4 regions of the Sporosarcina sp. P1 genome follow, and region 4 is predicted to be linked to each of the others. Evidence: riboswitches for the same ligand, from Rfam matches in the RefSeq annotation. Region 4 holds a riboswitch; each other region holds the start of a gene.
What was found. Region 4 has a riboswitch for cobalamin ahead of CSV73_RS08765 (S-layer homology domain-containing protein). Riboswitches for the same ligand answer to the same signal wherever they lie in the genome.
Positions count from the first base shown of each region.

Region 1 (4,284 bases), on a different contig from region 4:
CTTAGTAAGGGGGCAGACTCTGCGATCTTTTCATCTTGCTTTTTCCACGCAATAATTTGTTCAATTGTGTGCAACAGCGAATCTTCTTTTTCAGGTGTCGCGAGCGCAACGGACGGCCATAATACCGCCGTCATCATCACGATCGTCACTAGCCATGCATAGACATTTCTCATTCCGTCACTTCTCTTTCCTTACCATTCTTTATCCCAATTCGCATCACTTGTACCTGAACTGTCATGCCCACCAATATCTTTACCATAATGAAGGGTATAGCGAACTCTCACTACATCTCCATCGAGGAAATAAGCATCCGAAAATCCATAGTTCGGGTAATCGCCATTGACGCTGTACATCCAGCCAGAGCCGTTCGCGAAATCAAATTCACTTAAACTATCTGGTGAATAGGCATCCCGATTTGAAGTGGTAGACACTTTCTCGACTACTTCCCATAGATCATCGGGAATCGCTACATTGTTCAACATGCCCGGCTTACTGACGTCTCGCAAATAGAAACTGCTGTCGAGGTTTCCAGTTTTTCCATATGTGAAACCATTATTGCGCAGTAGCTGATCCAGAATATAGGAACCTCTTTGGCCTTGGTGTATATCCATCTTCGTCGGCTTGATGAGATAGGGAATTCCTAATACCGAAGCTTCTAGACTGATCGTTACTTGACCGATGACACCATCTTCTGCAGGTGCTACTGACGTGACCGTGAATGTTTCTGCCACTGTGCGCCCTTCATCGTCCCATACTTTGATCGTGACGGTATTTTGTCCCGTTCGCAATGTAAGTTTATAACTGGTTTTCACGCTGTCATCCCATGTGAACGGAATATTTTCTCCATTGACTTGCACTTGGACGTTTTTCCCTCGAATGCGTTCCCCTGATGCAGTTACCGGCCAGACATTGATCGTCTTGATGTCTCCTTTGACTTTCCTGCCTGATTTTAGATCGGTCACGAGTTTCGGTGCATCGGGATCTACTTGCGGGTTCCCGTTCTCATTCGGATCGTTATAAGTGATTGTATACTGCCGTTCCAATTGTTCGTCTTTATATTGTCCAACGAGTTTAATAATGTTCGTTCCATTGCTCAGCTGTACATGATAATTCGTACTATCCGATGATTTTACCAGTTGATCATTTACGGTAATGCGGAGTGGTACTTCTACTTCATTCGCTGTAGCTTTCGCATAGAATGAAAAATCTGCGCCATTAGCTTGTTGGTCTTTTAAGTCTGTTTTCAATGAAATAGCGATTTTTTCTTTCTCATAGATCACGGTATAGGTCTGGTCCGCTTTTTTCCCATGTCGTTGCGCGGTGAGCTTGAGCGTATTTTTCCCTTCAGCTAGTGTGGCTTTATACGCGCTGCCAGCCAGTGGCTTTAGTTCTTTGTTATTGACGAAGACCGTTAGTTTGGCATCTAGTTCACCTTGCGTGGCTGTTGCTGTGAATGTAAGAGATTCTTCATTCACGGTTTGATCTTTTAATTGCGTCGTAATGACGATATCGTGAGCATTCAGCATCACGCGATACGACTGACTGACGCGCAGTAGTTTGTTATTCGTTTGTTTATAGATTACTTGAAATTGAATATCGTTCGTGCCTTCCGTTAGCATGATGACACCTTGGTAGTCATCCAGTTTCTTGCCATTTAGCTTGACGTTCATTTCCTGGGGAATGAGTGTATCGTCCAGATGATTTACGTTGACGTTATATAATGGGCTGGTAACGGTTTCATTATTGGTGATGTTCGTAGTAAAGTAGCGATTTTGCTGATCCGCGATATCGACGATTTCGATGTCTGGCTTGGCATTTGGTTTTGGTTTACCTAGTGCCGGGGCTGTATTGCCGTCAGCAGGTGCGGTGTTTTTGTCGTTTGAATCCGGTTTCGCATCGGGTGTAGTAGTTCCCGGCTTGTCCATCGGCTTATTTTGCGGTTCCGGCTCAGGTTTTTGTTGATCGTGCGGCTGTTCTTGCGGTTCCTTTTGCGGCTTGTCCAGATTTGTCGGTTGTTGCGGGTTTTCTTGATCAGCATCATTTTCCATCGTTTGATTCGGTTCCGTATCAGAAGACCCACTTCCCCCGCTAGCTAACTTTAGCGTAGAAGCCACCACTTTTTCATTGAAATCAAATGGAGTCGTTTCTTCAGTAGAAGTCGCCGCATATGTAATTGTGCTAAATAGAAGTAAGACGATAAGGCTGTAATAGATATAATTTTTGTATTTCATGAATGCATTCTTCGTTTTTTTCATCCAACTCGTCCTTTCTTTACTTATAAAGGGATGTTGTGCACAGCGTTTTGAATTCAAAAAGTCCCCACCTCCTGAATGAGATGGGGACCATGTATGTTCAATAATTAAACTGCACAAATTGAATGATACACAAATCACCCTTTACCGGAAGGTGTCATGCTTACATACTTTGGCAAGTCTCCTGACTTAGGGGCAATTTTCCCATTACAGTGGCCGGACCGCTCAGGATTTTCACCTGATTCCTATTTACTCTTTGTTTACGGGACAAAGAACCAAAATACTCTATGTAACTGTTACTAAGCATATAGTTTTCGCGAGGTAAAATCAATAGACGGTGTAAGTTCATCGCGCTATTTTGTCTACACTGCAATCGCATCCTAACTTTACAGTGGTTGGAACTCGTTGATCTGCGCTACAGCCTGACGAATGTCCTATGGGCGAGCGGTGCACCCCACTTCGCTTCACTCGCAAAAGCCGTTCTTCGTTATGGCTCTCGGTGTAGCCGGCTGTAGCGAAGTTCAACTAAGTAAGTGCTTCAAACGTACTTCCCAAAACGCACCCGATTGAAGTGTAGTAAGTCTTACACAACAACTCCACACCTTAATTGAGTAAAAGTAAATCCTTCATTCTAGATTTTCTATTAACTTTTATACACCTACTAGTTGAAAATATGTTACCTCTTCATTTATATATATTTTATATTTATCCACTAAATTCCAAACGTCAGAATCCTAAATCAAATAAAGAGATGTACCCTCAGTCTTATGACTAACAATTTTTTAGCCGTAGCTGATATAGTATTAGGTGCTTCTGAACCTTCTCGAAATGGTTTCCGAGCATGGTTAGAACTAGAGGAAACCTAGATAATCTGAAAGAAGAAATAGTTGACTCACTTTCTCTTCAAACATATATTACCGCTACACCTTATTTGATCGCTAATAAAGCAGATCAGATTGGTAATAGTAGTAAACCGTTTTTAGAAATCGTTGAATTACAGCCCAATTATCTAGGCATGGTTCAGAAAAAGGAATTACTTGCGAAAACACTTTTAGAAGATAGAAGTATTTTTAAAATGCAAGATACTATGAACAACAAGGAAAGAGCGAGGCACGAAGGTTTTTATAATACTATTAATGTTCTATTTGAAAAAATCATTTCAATAATAAACGAAAAATAAAGGAGTTAATTGACAATGGATAAATTCAATAATTTTAATAAAGCCAAAGAAGAAGTCAATACGAAAGCACCTTTCACTAAGAGCAGTATTCCACCTAAAAAAATTAAAGAAACGAAAGAACAGATGTCAATAATGCTAACACCTACTCATAAGAGAAAGTTACGATCATTAGCAGACGATTCCGGCATGAGTGCCAGTGAACTAATTGCTTACTGGATCGACCAAAATTAATAATGGGTTTTTCTCTTTTAAATAAGGCTTCAAATTAGCGTTTAATGGAGGATTACCTACGAAATCTTTTCTAAATGCGTTACAGAGCGATTTAGAAACATGAAATATGTAGTGTTTATAGTGAAAACAGTCTACTTATCGAATAAGTAGGCTGTTTTTTGTGTCTTTAATAACCAAGAACCAAAAGAATAACTTGCAAGTTAAATAAATACTAATAATAAAGCCTGATTTCCCTTTTAAATGCTAGGGAAATCAGGCTTTTGATGTTCAACAATCGCGCCCTTTAGTTGAATAAGGTTAGACCTTAAAATTACTCGTTTCACTAAGTATTCCTTCCTTATCAAGCCTTTTGTAATTGTAAGGAATATGGCTTAATTTCTCGTATTTTTTCATTCCAAATTATATTTACGAAAGGATAAAATAAAAGCTGACCTTCCCTCGATTGAGGTATTGTCGGCTTTTATTTTATTTAAACAATTAACATACTTGCGTATATAAGCATATGCTTATATAATGTTGATGAATTCGAAAGTTTTCTAAGCACTCTGAGGAGGGATGATACATGAATACAACAGTAACGATTGATCTGCAACGAGCATCACAACTATTAAAATTGCTCGG
Region 1 covers NZ_PDYS01000009.1:98,325-102,608, forward strand. The annotation lists gene CSV73_RS10470 (prenyltransferase/squalene oxidase repeat-containing protein) at 1-173, opposite strand, end outside; gene CSV73_RS10475 (DUF4430 domain-containing protein) at 192-2,255, opposite strand; cobalamin riboswitch at 2,410-2,547, opposite strand; gene CSV73_RS10480 (hypothetical protein) at 3,094-3,432, shown strand; gene CSV73_RS10485 (hypothetical protein) at 3,448-3,663, shown strand; gene CSV73_RS10490 (ArsR/SmtB family transcription factor) at 4,226-4,284, shown strand, end outside.
Region 1: it holds a riboswitch for cobalamin, as region 4 does, so the genes downstream of both, CSV73_RS10475 (DUF4430 domain-containing protein) here and CSV73_RS08765 (S-layer homology domain-containing protein) in region 4, are expected to answer to the same signal.

Region 2 (4,284 bases), on a different contig from region 4:
TCGTTAGCTTACGCACTTGGAGCCAATGCGACTACTTTCCCTTATGTATCGCAATACTTATTTGTGATTTTACTATTTGGCTTTATCTTTACTGTAGAAAACACATTTAGTATTTTCGTACGCAATGATGGAGCACCGAATCTTTCAATGGCCGGGCTAATTGTGACTTCTGTCGTTAACATTATCTTGAATTATGTGTTCTTATTCATTTTTGATTACGGCGTTGCCGGTGCTGCATCCGCCACCATTATTGCTTCTTTCATGGGTATGCTAGTACTCGCAACACACTTTTTCAAGAAAAATAATAACTTGAAACTAATTCGCTTGAAGTTCAATAAAAAGCTGTTCCTGGCCATTCTTTTTGTTGGATTTCCGAGTTTCCTTTCCGAGTTAGGAATCTCCTTCTTTACCATTACACATAATATCGCGTTCGAACGGATGGCGGGCACGGAAGGTGTTGCGGCCTTCTCTATTTTGAACTATGTACACAGTGTCATGCTAATGCTATTTCTTGGAATGGGCGGTGCGATTCAGCCACTTATCAGTTACTATCAAGGCTCCGGCAACCGGATAAGGATGAAAGAAACCGTAAAAAAAGCCACATTTACCGTTGTCATCGCAGGTGCCGTGTTTTTCCTTGTCGGTCAATTCGCGGCGGGCCCTATCGTATCGATCTTTGGAGACTTCCCGCAAGCCGTAAGAGATTTGGCTACTTCCGGAATTAATCTATTCTTCTTTGCTTATTTGTTCACCGGTACGAACTTTGTGATGATGACATATTATCAGTCTATCGGCAATGTACGGATGGCAACTTGGATTACTGCTTCACGCGAAATCATCATCATGTTGCTCTTCTTGATGATTTTACCTCGTTTCTTTGGTTTGAATGGTATTTGGTTGTCCATTCCAGCCTCTGAGTTTGTCGTATTTATTGGTGTCTACCTATATCAAAGGAATGCTACTCGACATTCCTTAATTGGATAAATAGTACGTCATAGAACCGGACGGAACTATTTATTATCGTTCCAAGTAATACGTTCCATAGGAGTAGGGTGCGTTTTTGTTGTCTTGGAAGAGGCTGCATTATTTTTGTTCCTTTCGTAAATAAGAATGATATACTGAAAGAGCAACTGAATATCGTGTTAGAGATAGGTGCGTTTATCGTTCGTAAACGCTTAAAAGGGAAATCGGTGAAAAACCGATGCTGTCCCGCAACTGTGAGTTGGAGTATAATTCGTTACCACTGTTTCACCGCAAGGGAAATGGGAAGGTGAATTATACGTTGAAAACGAGCCAGGAGACCTGCCTAGATCAGTACACACCAATACCCTACGCGGATAGGAGGTGTCAAGTGCGGCTTATGAAAAATCATACAAAAGCCGACGTACGAACAAACGGAATCAGGACATTCTTTAGGTGGCTTCGATATAGTTTCTGTCGATCCTACACAAATGTATTTCCTGCCGAACCGTTTAATTCGTCATGGCTTCCCACTTAACATCTATCCTGGTATATACCGGATGGATGTTTTTTACTGTCAACGAAAAATTACAAACACGATGAGGAGAATGAATTATGCACAATCAAACAATCAATGACTTTACAAACTTATTAAAGGACACCCTAATGTCGGAACGTGTGAGCACACACTCTACCCCCCTTCCCATACTAGTGAAAGATGTAAAAAAACAAATTTCCGAAGATCCCACGAATGACATAGCAGAAAAAGCTGAACAATTGGCTAATTTAGATAAAGCCTATCAAATCGTAGTAGCTGAGTTAGTAGGTAGTAACTAATTCGCGCTAAAATCCCCCTGACCTTTGTGTCAGGGGGTATTACTGTATTATAACGAATCTTTAATCACGCGCTTATAATTGAACACAGAAAGCAAACCAAATATAGAGTATAGCGCTGTGTAGATTAACATCACCATAATCGTTGGTGTCAGCATTTCAGTACCGAATAAGAACCAGCCGGATTTTACAGCAAAATAGCTGTGTAAGAGACCGACGACTAATGGAATACCGAAATTAAATACCTGCTTTCGTTGAATCCCTTTTAGTAAATCTGTTTGTGTATAGCCTAGTTTACGAAGAATGGTGTAATTCGATTTTTCATCTTCACTTTCGTCCATCTGTTTAAAGTATAGGACGCAGCCAGACGTAACAAGGAAAGCGAGACCAAGGAATCCAACGATGAACATAATCATGCCTGCACCTTGTATTTGTTTCGTTTTCTCCTCAAGCTTCGATTCATGCCCTGCCCATTCATTTATTCCCAACACATTAAATAGTTCATTCGCTTTTTCTAGATCATTTTCATTCTTGATATCCACTCCATGATACTCAGTAAATTCAGGCGTTATGGAAGGGTCCTTATCTACGTTCATTTTCTGAAATACTTGATCATCCACTACCGCGACAACAAAACCATAAGCTACACGCGTTGGAAGAACAGCTACTCTTTCCGTCCCTTTCAGTGTCAGATCATACATATGCTCTTTGCCTTGAAATACGATTTGCTGATTCGCTTGGAATTTCATAAAGTTTTCCGTAAAACTATCAGAGTTAACGAAGAGCAATTCCTTTTCTTCTACGTCTATCTCCGGCATTACTTCATCACTAATGACAATCATTTGCATATCAGTGTAACTCATCTCTTGACTTTCCCCACCTGAAATAGATAGAACTGTCGATAAATCAACAGGTATAGTCAATAGATCAATAGCTGACTCTGAATAGGCTATGCCTTCACTGTCAAGTGACTGCGTAAATTCCATTGCACGCGTAGTATCAGGAATGGTAAAGTCGGCAGGAATAGTTCGCTCCACTGACTTCTCTACTGAGTAATACGATATATAACTTAACGACAATAACGTAATGGATAGCGCAGATAGCGTCGTAATAATCATCAATAAAAGAGAATTGGATTTCATTCGAAACATAATGGATGAGAGAGACAGCACGTCGTTAACGTTCAAATATCCCCCTTTACGTTTGCGAATCATGTTAAAGATAAAGCTGACGGAGCCTTTATAAAATAAATAGGTTCCTAAGACCACAGAAGCTAGTATGACGATCATCACTAGAAATAGCTGATTTCCAAGAAACACACTACTAAATAATCGCGATGATAAATAATAGCCGAATACAATGAGAAGGATACCGAACACACCGATGATCGCCTGGAATATTGACATCTTTTTCACCCGCTGTTGTGTCACGGTGGTCACACGGAACAAAGACAATATACTTTGACGTTTAATGAATAGTGCATTCATGATCAAAATCAATACAAAGATTGCTGCAAAGACTATCAACGTCTGAAGTAATGCATCCGAAGAGAAACGCAAAGTCGCAACATCCGTTACACCGGTGACCTTAAATAGAATCAGCATGAGTAATCGTGACATCGAAAACCCTAAGAATATCCCTACAATGAGAGAACCGACGTATAAAAAGAAATTCTCCACACTTAAAATACGGAAAACAGTTCCTTTCGTCATTCCAATCAATTGAAATAATCCAATCTCCTTACTGCGTCGTTTAATGAATAGATTGTTAGCATATAGCAAGAATACAGACACGATAACAATCAGAAAAACTGAACCTGACTTAATAGCTGCCGCACCTTTCTTTCCTTCTGTTGCATCGTCTAATGCTGGATCGAATTGCAACGTTACGAATGAAAAGTATAAGCCTACGCTAAAAGTCAGTGCAAAGATATACACATAATAATGCTTAAGATTTTTCTTGATATTGCGGAAGATTAGCTGATTAAGCGTCATGTTGCACACCACCTAGTACACCTTGCGTTTTGATAATATCATTGAAAAATTCGTTCCGCGTTTGGTCTCCTTTATTCAGTTGTGTATAAATTTGTCCGTCTTTGATGAACACGACACGCTCACTAAAACTTGCGGCAAGAGGGTCATGAGTGACCATAATGATAGAGGCAGTTCGTTTCGTATGGAGATCACTTAATTTGTTCAACAAATCGGATGCCGCCTTTGAGTCAAGAGCGCCTGTTGGTTCATCCGCAAAAATGATGCTCGGATCATGTATGAATGCTCGTGCAGCAGACGTTCTTTGCTTTTGTCCACCCGAGATTTCATTTGGATATTTAGTAGCAATTTCTGAAATACCCAATTCCTCCGCCACTGCAAGGAATTTTTCATTGGCTAATTTTCTAGGCACTTTCTGCACAGATAATGGAAGTAGTATGTTTTCTTTTACTGTTAACGTGTCGAGTAGGTTATAGTCCTGAAAGATGAAGCCCAGATG
Region 2 covers NZ_PDYS01000006.1:61,940-66,223, forward strand. The annotation lists gene CSV73_RS08265 (MATE family efflux transporter) at 1-984, shown strand, start outside; cobalamin riboswitch at 1,134-1,324, shown strand; gene CSV73_RS08270 (hypothetical protein) at 1,576-1,797, shown strand; gene CSV73_RS08275 (ABC transporter permease) at 1,845-3,788, opposite strand; gene CSV73_RS08280 (ABC transporter ATP-binding protein) at 3,778-4,284, opposite strand, start outside.
Region 2: it holds a riboswitch for cobalamin, as region 4 does, so the genes downstream of both, CSV73_RS08270 (hypothetical protein) here and CSV73_RS08765 (S-layer homology domain-containing protein) in region 4, are expected to answer to the same signal.

Region 3 (4,284 bases), on a different contig from region 4:
AATGCGAATGCTGCCGTTATTTTTGTGAAGTTTTTAATAATAGAAATAACGCATACCTCCTTATTTAATGATGAATAGTTGTCGAGCTGCTTGTTTTAATGTTTTTCCTTCTGTAGAGACGGGATCAATCACAACTAGAGAATACAACTGCCCTTTCTGATAGTCTGTTTCAGGTGTAACGGTAGCTTTTAAACCATTCGCTTTTACGGTAACTGGCACACGCTTACCTGTTACATCTTCTACATAGATTTTATCCAGATTCTCTTTTGAATCTTGTATTTCTTCGTTAAACGTGACTGTAAACGCATGAGATGGTGCCACTACTTTCGCATCGAAATAGCGATATGGACGATCATTATCTACTATGAATACTTTTTTCGCCCCTTCAGGAATCCTTGTTTCTTTTTGGGTACCTTTTTCTCCAGCTTGCACAACATAATACCCTTCAATCATTTCGGTATTTTCAATAAAGATGGAAGACCAAGCTTCATTTTTGTTTTTCTGCACATGTAGAAGGCTATTATTCACAATTCCTTGAAGAGTTGAATGACTTGAAACTTCAAGTCGCATGGGTTGATCCGAAAAATCATATAATCGGCCTTCACCTTTTGTGAATAAATCAAATGCTACAAGGCCTTGAAGCGCTTGCTCTGTAGCCATACCATCTGTCGAACCTGTTACAGTATGTTTGAAGCCTCCATTTTCTGTTTGGAAGCTTAGCAGGTGATCTATCAAGTTGATGCCATTCTTTGTAAACTGTTCACCTTGTGGATCGATGTTATTGGCTGTCAAACCAATGATAACTTGTGAAGTTGCTTCACTAGAAATACCGCCTACGAACGCTTCATCAAATCCGCCGGTAGGACCTTGGTTTTTAGACAAAAATGTCACGGCTTTCTCGATAGCTTTGTTGACGGCTGGTTGTTCCTTGTAAGGTGCTAAACCAATAAGTGCCATCGCCGTTATGTCATAGCTTGCAGAGCCTGTATTGCTTGTAGATAAACTCCATGCACCGTCATCTCTTTGATAACTTAAAAGGGATGCGACTATTTTTTCACGATTCCATCTTGCATCTTTTGGAACTTCATAGTTTTTTGTATCGAGTGCAATCAATGCGAAAATTAAACCATTCGTTCCTTGGCGTGTCATAGTATCTACGTTTCTTATATCTATACTGTTATAGATTTTATCGAGTAAATCTATACCATTGACGTTCTTAGGGTCTCTCCCTATCGCTGCCGCAGCTATCGTCAAACGTTCTGCATCTGTTATTTTTAGTCGTTCTAAGTTATCAACAATTTGTTGTTGGACATTATTATCAAATACGGCTTCATAGCTGTTCGGAACAGCTACCCCTGCTTTTGCTAAACCAACTGCCAACCACTCGCTCGATACTGATTTACTCAGTATGTAATCTGTAACTTTTTCAATTGCTTCGGGTACACGCGTTTGACTTGCCACTACAGTAATGTGTAGTGCTTCCGCTGCTTTTCCTACAACTGTTGCTTTAGCAGCATTAAGCGTGAAGTTTTCATGTTGTACGGTGCCTTCCAATTGAATCGTCACTTGCTGATCTGTGTCTTGAGTAATTTTAGAAATAGTCAATCCCGATTGTCCGACAGTCCAATATTCCGATTCTAGCGCTGCCGGTGTAAAAGTATCACCTATAAGATTCACTGTAATCGCAGGGTTGTTACTACCTTCTACAAGACTAGTAGGTGTAGAAAGGGCTGCCCAACGACTGTAAAAGAATTTCACTTGATCAGTATTTTTTAATACATATGCAGCAGCACCAATAGCAGGTGCTTGTCCGTTTATTGTATAATTCCAGCCATCCCAGCCACCTAATGACCCTGCTTCTTCATTATTAATGGAAGTTACATAAGCTCCAAAATCACTTTCTTGAACAGTGTAATGGACGCTCTTACTATCTAGTGCTTTCTTCAATGCCTCTAAAGCATTTTGCCCTGCTGTAACTTCAATCGCTTCTTTTAAAATTACTCCCGATAAACCTTCTACTTCCACATCTACCATGTAATTAGCGGCTTGCGGACTTACTTCACTTTGTTGGACATCCGTGGTAGCTAAAGCAACTGAACTTGTGACAGGCAACAGCATCATTACTGCTAGTAAAACACTTGCGATGATAGATACATAACGCTTAAACAAATGGTTTCCCCCTCATACTAGTATCATAAATTGAACGTAAAAAAGCCCTTGCCTCCAGAAAGAGACAAGGGCACTATGTATAGGCAGACTTCGGCTAATGACTTAGTAAATCCGATACAATATGCATACCTCTTCCTGGGAGGCGTAACGCATGGTATTTTGGCAAGTCTCCTGACTTATGGATCATCACGTCTTCAACCTTCCCAGTATTTCACCAGTGGTATTTTGAAGATACTTCCCATTTACAGTGGCCGGACCGTACAGGATTTTCACCTGTTTCCTTTTTCATCTTTACAATAATGCAAAGAACCAAAATATTCTATTCAATTTACAACTAGTATATCACAAGCACACCCGCTATTTTTTGTTATTTCAAATGAATAGTATAAAAGACCGATGAAAAGAATCTCTCATCAGTCTTCTTGTGAACACTATCTATTACTTCATACGCTATATAAGGGAGTGTAAACTTATAGCTCCTGATAATCTCGCTGATAGACTCCGCCGTCTTTCACTTCTGCATGATAAAGTGCTTTCAATGCAAAGCTTTTCTCCAGCTCATGCTCTTTCATAATCGCTTTCAATTTTCTATTTAACTCTGGGCTATGCTTTACGAGCTGCAGCATCTTAGGTTGTGAATATTGCACGAAAATCTCCTCCTCATTTCTTTCGTTTCTATAGTATAACATGGCTATGGTTTTTATTGTGTGAAGTGAAATCATTCGTTAGGGTGGAAATCACCCATACGTTTCATGTATACTGTCACAAGCACAAGCTGATGATTCTGGGCAAGTACATGAATGACACTACAGAACCAACTTACATATTGGACGAGAAGGAAATTTCTCTCGTCTTTTTTATTTGTATTTGCGATTAATCCGGCAATAAACCGACATTTTTCAGCGTTTACATGAGCGGCAAAACGGGTATTATCAAATGTATGTGTGCAATTTTATTCTACGGTTTCGATTATGTACTTAGCTCATTTCTCAGACTACGTTCAAAAAAGGAGGAACTATGAAAAAAACTTCTATAACATTTTACATTACATTAGTGGCCGTCATATTGGCAGTGGGATACGGCGTCATTGCCCCTACACACTTCGAAGAAATCACGTCCGCTATTAAGGACTTTATTTCGGATTCATTCGGCTGGTATTACTTACTGACCGTCTCCATGTTATTCTTCATTTCGGTATTCTTGATATTCAGTCCGATCGGGAAAATCCGATTAGGAAAGGATAATGACAGACCGCAGTTTTCCATGTTTTCATGGTTAGCGATGTTATTTTCCGCTGGTATGGGAATCGGACTCGTGTTCTACGGGGCGGCCGAACCTCTTTCGCATTACGCAGTAAGTCCTGCTACAGAAGCTCCTGAAACAAAAGCTGCTTATAAAGAAGCAATGCAGTCGACATTTTTCCATTGGGGTTTCCATGCTTGGTCTGTATACGGTATGACCGCTTTAGTATTGGCATATTTCCAATTCCGCAAAGGACAACCTGGATTAATCTCCGTTACACTTCGTCCAATTTTTGGTGATCGAGTAGATGGAAAGCTCGGCACAGTCATTGACGTCTTCGCTATTTTTGCCACCGTTTTCGGTGTGGCGACATCACTTGGCTTTGGAGCTGTCCAAATAAACGCCGGGCTCAATTACTTATTCGGTGTATCAATAGGCTTCTGGTCCCAATTCTTTATCATTGCAGTGGTAACAGTATTATTCCTTATATCTGCGTGGAGTGGACTTGGAAAAGGAATTAAAATTTTATCCAATGCCAATATGATTTTAGCTTTGGCATTGTTAATTTTCATGATCGTGCTTGGACCAACTTTATTGATTTTCAACATGTTCACGGATTCCATTGGTGGCTACCTGGAAAATCTCATACGTATGAGTTTCCGTACTGCACCGCTCACCCCTGAAAATCGTACTTGGCTAAATGGGTGGACTCTATTCTACTGGTCTTGGTGGATAGCTTGGGCACCATTTGTCGGGATGTTCATTGCCCGCGTATCAAAAGGTAGAACGATTCGCGAGTTCATGATTGGCGTACTAGTTGTTCCTACTGTGTTGAGTATGATCTGGTTCACAGCATTTGGTACGACAGCAATT
Region 3 covers NZ_PDYS01000012.1:29,498-33,781, reverse strand. The annotation lists gene CSV73_RS11930 (DUF4430 domain-containing protein) at 61-2,169, opposite strand; cobalamin riboswitch at 2,314-2,498, opposite strand; gene CSV73_RS16615 (hypothetical protein) at 2,640-2,816, opposite strand; gene CSV73_RS11920 (glycine betaine uptake BCCT transporter) at 3,187-4,284, shown strand, end outside.
Region 3: it holds a riboswitch for cobalamin, as region 4 does, so the genes downstream of both, CSV73_RS11930 (DUF4430 domain-containing protein) here and CSV73_RS08765 (S-layer homology domain-containing protein) in region 4, are expected to answer to the same signal.

Region 4 (4,284 bases):
TTCTACAATTGAGGTCAGTTATGGAAAAGTTACTGTTTATTTTTATTAAAAATGTCCTTAATCCTGTTTACTTATTATGTCACAATTAATCTCATCCAAATTACCTGCATCTTCACTGACTTGCAAAGCAACATTTATATTACGCATAGAATTCCCTGAGGAAGAATTTGAACTTATAGGACTGCGAAAAGCAGATGAGATGAGGTCGGTTAGATTAAAGTATATTTGAAAATCTAATACATTAAATGGCATATTATTAAAAAAATATATATGCATACTATTAATCATTGTTATAATGGCATAGTACTATATATATAGAATTATGAAGGAGGAAAAGATGCATGGCGATTCGTTCCAAACAAAATCAATTATTAATCGCGCTTGTTGTATTGGTCGTTCTAATCACTACACCGATTTCTACAAGTGCAAAAGGGTTTTTGGACACAGAGAACAGCTCACACGAAAAGGCGATTGTAGAACTAGTTGAACAAGGTGTTATTTCGGGATATCCAGATGGGACGTTCAAACCGAACAAGACAATATCACGTTCCGACGTAGTGAAGATGATGGGCAAATGGCTTGTGTCTCTGGGGTACGATATTCCGGAAGATTATCAAACGAAGCCCCGATTCACTGATAGTAAACAAATCGCTAATGAAGAACTGCTGAAATATGCAGCGTTAGTAAAAGATCAAGGGGTATTTAACGGACAAGCTGACGGTTCTCTTAATCCGACTGGAGAAATTACTCGTGAAAATATGGCGATTGTACTTGTTCGAGCATATAATGCCATTCATAAAACAGATCTTGTGGGATTTGTGGCGAAGCAGACATTTACAAGAGATGTAAAAGATTTAGGAAAGGCGAAATTAGAAGCACGATCATTTATTGATGTGCTCGACTTTTTCGATATTACCAATCCTGTGATTTTATCATTTAATCCGAAAAACACCACAACACGCGGACAATTTGCAACGTTTTTATATAAAACAGCATCTGTTCCGGTGCCTCCTGAAGAAGACAAGCCACAGCCGCCAACTGATAAATCTCCAGTTTGGCAATATAATGGCGAGCAGCAGTTAAATGTGAAAAATGGAGCGACATTTACACTTCCAGCAGTTCAGGCAATTGACTATTCAGGTAAACAGATTGCGCTTCGGACTGTCATTACCGATAATGCAGGGAATGTTATTAATGAAATCAACACTTCAAACGGTGGCACTTATACGATCACCTATAGCGCGATAGACGAAGCAGGGAACAGAGCGAAAGATTTAATCATCACAGTGTATGTAGCTCTCCCGTCACCTACTGAAGAAGATGACGGATTTGTAATAGAATCGATTACGTAAATAAATGTCATCCATCTGCTGATGTAAAATTGGCAGGTGGTTTTTTATAGAGGGTAATTGCATATATCAAAGGTGTTGGTTTAACGTAATCCATTATTAATCATGCATCATCAAAAGAAAATGTCGAACTTAAATGTAAATTCTAGGAATATATCGTTTAGTGCTATTGCATATTGCCAGATTGTTAACTATGATAGTAGTAACTAAATAATAATATATTGGTTCTCTGTTTATCACAGAGATGAAAAAGGAATCAGGTGAGAATCCTGAACGGTCCGGCCACTGTAAATGGGAAGTGACTTCTATAAAGCCACTAGTTGAAAAACTGGGAAGGCAGAAGAAACGATGATCCATAAGTCAGGAGACTTGCCAATGTATGTTGCTTTTAAACCTTCCGGAGAAAGGTGTGCAAACGGTATCACTCAATTGGTCTGTCTATCTATTGAATATACGTATGCTCTGATCTCTCATTCGGGAGGTCAGGGCATTTTTATTTAAATGACTTTAGAAGGAGAGAACACATTTTGGTGAAATTAAGTAGAACGGCATTCTCGGCTTTTTTAAGTTTGTTGCTCGTTTTTTCTATGTTGCTACCAACGATCCATGCTGCTGACATTGATAGTGCCGATGCAACACTTAAGCAACTTAGTCTGGATAGTCAAGACGATGTAACTAATGAAGGACAGGATTCGGAAGCTACCACAGATGACGAATCTGAAAAGACGATTCCAGTCAGTGTTAGAATTGAGGGATATGATAAAACTATCGTTCCTCTAACAGAATTTGAAATTGCACCATATGATATTAGCCATGCGCTTCGAAGTAGCAAAGGAAATGAACCACCGCTTGCTCTTCATGCGATTGTTAAAGCGCTTGAATTACAAGGACATGATGTCTCAGATCGTAAGAGATTCGATTTTGGCGGCGGAAATTTCATTAGTAATATAGATGGTTTGAAAATGAATTCAGTAAATCCGGGTCTAGATGGCTGGATGTACTATGTGAATAATGAATTCACCTATTATGGCGTAGGTCAACATGAATTACAGCCTAATGATGAGATTACAATGTTTTTCACCACGAATTATGGATCTGTGAAGTATTCGTGGTTTAATCAATCGTATCTCACTACGCATGTGAATGAAGAGGTCGCACTAGAACTGAATACAGTTGATGGTACGATTGGCGATGCAACTATTCTTGTCAATGAACAACCATTCGAGGTGGATGGAAAGGTAATACGGACAGATGAGCAAGGTGTTGCGAAACTGCAATTCACAGAGCCTGGTGAATATCATGTTTCTGCGAAGCGAATGGATGGGGAATTTAGTAATATTACGCGTCCTTATAGCAAGATTTTAGTGGAAGCAAAAGAAGTAGTTTCACCGGAACCAGAACCAGAGAAGCCGGAGGAACCTGAACAGCCAATTCAGCCAGATCCAGTACCTGGCTATACGGTGGATACATTATTGAATAATGTATTTAAGTTTTATAATAAAGAGAGACTCAATGGAGTTGGGGGCGTAAATCTTACTTGGACTGAAGTAGTAGCCTTACAAGCTACCAACTATTTGGCCAGCAGCGATCATTCATTGCCAGATTGGATTGAAAAAGATCCAGGATTAGATGAAAACACATATGATACAGAACATATTCGCTATATTTTCGCATTGCTTGCATCGGGTGAAGATCCGTCCAAGGCATGGGAAACTGAACGGAATTTATATGCTGAGTTAGCAGCTCAGCAGAAAGAAGACGGAGCTATTGGTGGAGTGAACAAGCATGTTTGGGCAATGCTGGCATTGGACACTGGCGAAAAACTAGGTCAAGATGTCGGAAGCTGGAATACTGCAAGCAAACAGAAGGCGCTTGATCACCTGCTTGGGCATCAATTATCAGATGGCGGATTTTCCTTTTCTGGTAAGACGGCAGACCCTGATATGTCAGGCATGGCTTTGCTGACATTGGCAAATTATCAAGATAACAGTGCAGTAGAGAATGCCATACAGCGTGTTAAAGATATATTACGTGAAAAACAATTAGCAACAGCTGGATGGGGATCATTTGGTTCAGAGAACTCCAATAGTATTGCCACAGTTATTTCTGGCCTGGTTGCGATTGGAGAAGATCCACTTTCAGATAGTTGGAAAAAAGGTGATGTAACACCACTTGACGCATTACAAAGTTTTCAATTAGCGAATGGTTCATTTACCTATACATTAGGACAGTATGCAGGAACTAATATAAAAGCAACGGAACAATCTCTCATTGCTTTACATGAAATCAAAACCGGAAAGTCAGTATGGGCGCAATTAGCAGTTCCTTCCGAACAGCCAGAAGTGCCTGTTGAACCGGAACCTGAAACCCCGACTGAACCGAAGCCTGAAACCCCAACTGAACCATCACAGCCGACTGAACCGGAAGAGCCTAATACTCCGACAGATCCGGTAGTGCCTGTTGAGGGTAAAGTAACTCTTTCCGTAGAGAAAAGAACGATGGGACAGGGGGATGCAATTCCTGCTATGCAAGTGTCTCTTCAAAACGGTGACACTGCCTATACAGTATTACGTCGTATAGCTGGAGAAAAAGGAATTGACGTAATAGCAACTGGAGCTGGTCCAGATGTGTACGTGAAAACTATTGCGGGGCTTTCTGAATTTGATGGCGGCCAAAAGAGCGGCTGGATGTATTCAGTCAATGGGGACTTCCCTCAATTTAGTGCGGGCATTTATACATTGCAAGATGGAGATGTTCTTCGCTGGCAATATACAAGAAATCTAGGGGAAGACTTAGGACAAGTGTGGGACCCGGAAGATAAAGAGGAAGATGTAAAACCGGGTGACAAAGAAGATCCGGATAAGAAGCCTGAAGAAAATGGAAAGCTTCCTGAAGATATTGACAAGACACCAGAAGTTACTCCGGATATGACAGA
Region 4 covers NZ_PDYS01000007.1:18,473-22,756, forward strand. The annotation lists gene CSV73_RS16475 (S-layer homology domain-containing protein) at 342-1,352, shown strand; cobalamin riboswitch at 1,555-1,740, shown strand; gene CSV73_RS08765 (S-layer homology domain-containing protein) at 1,880-4,284, shown strand, end outside.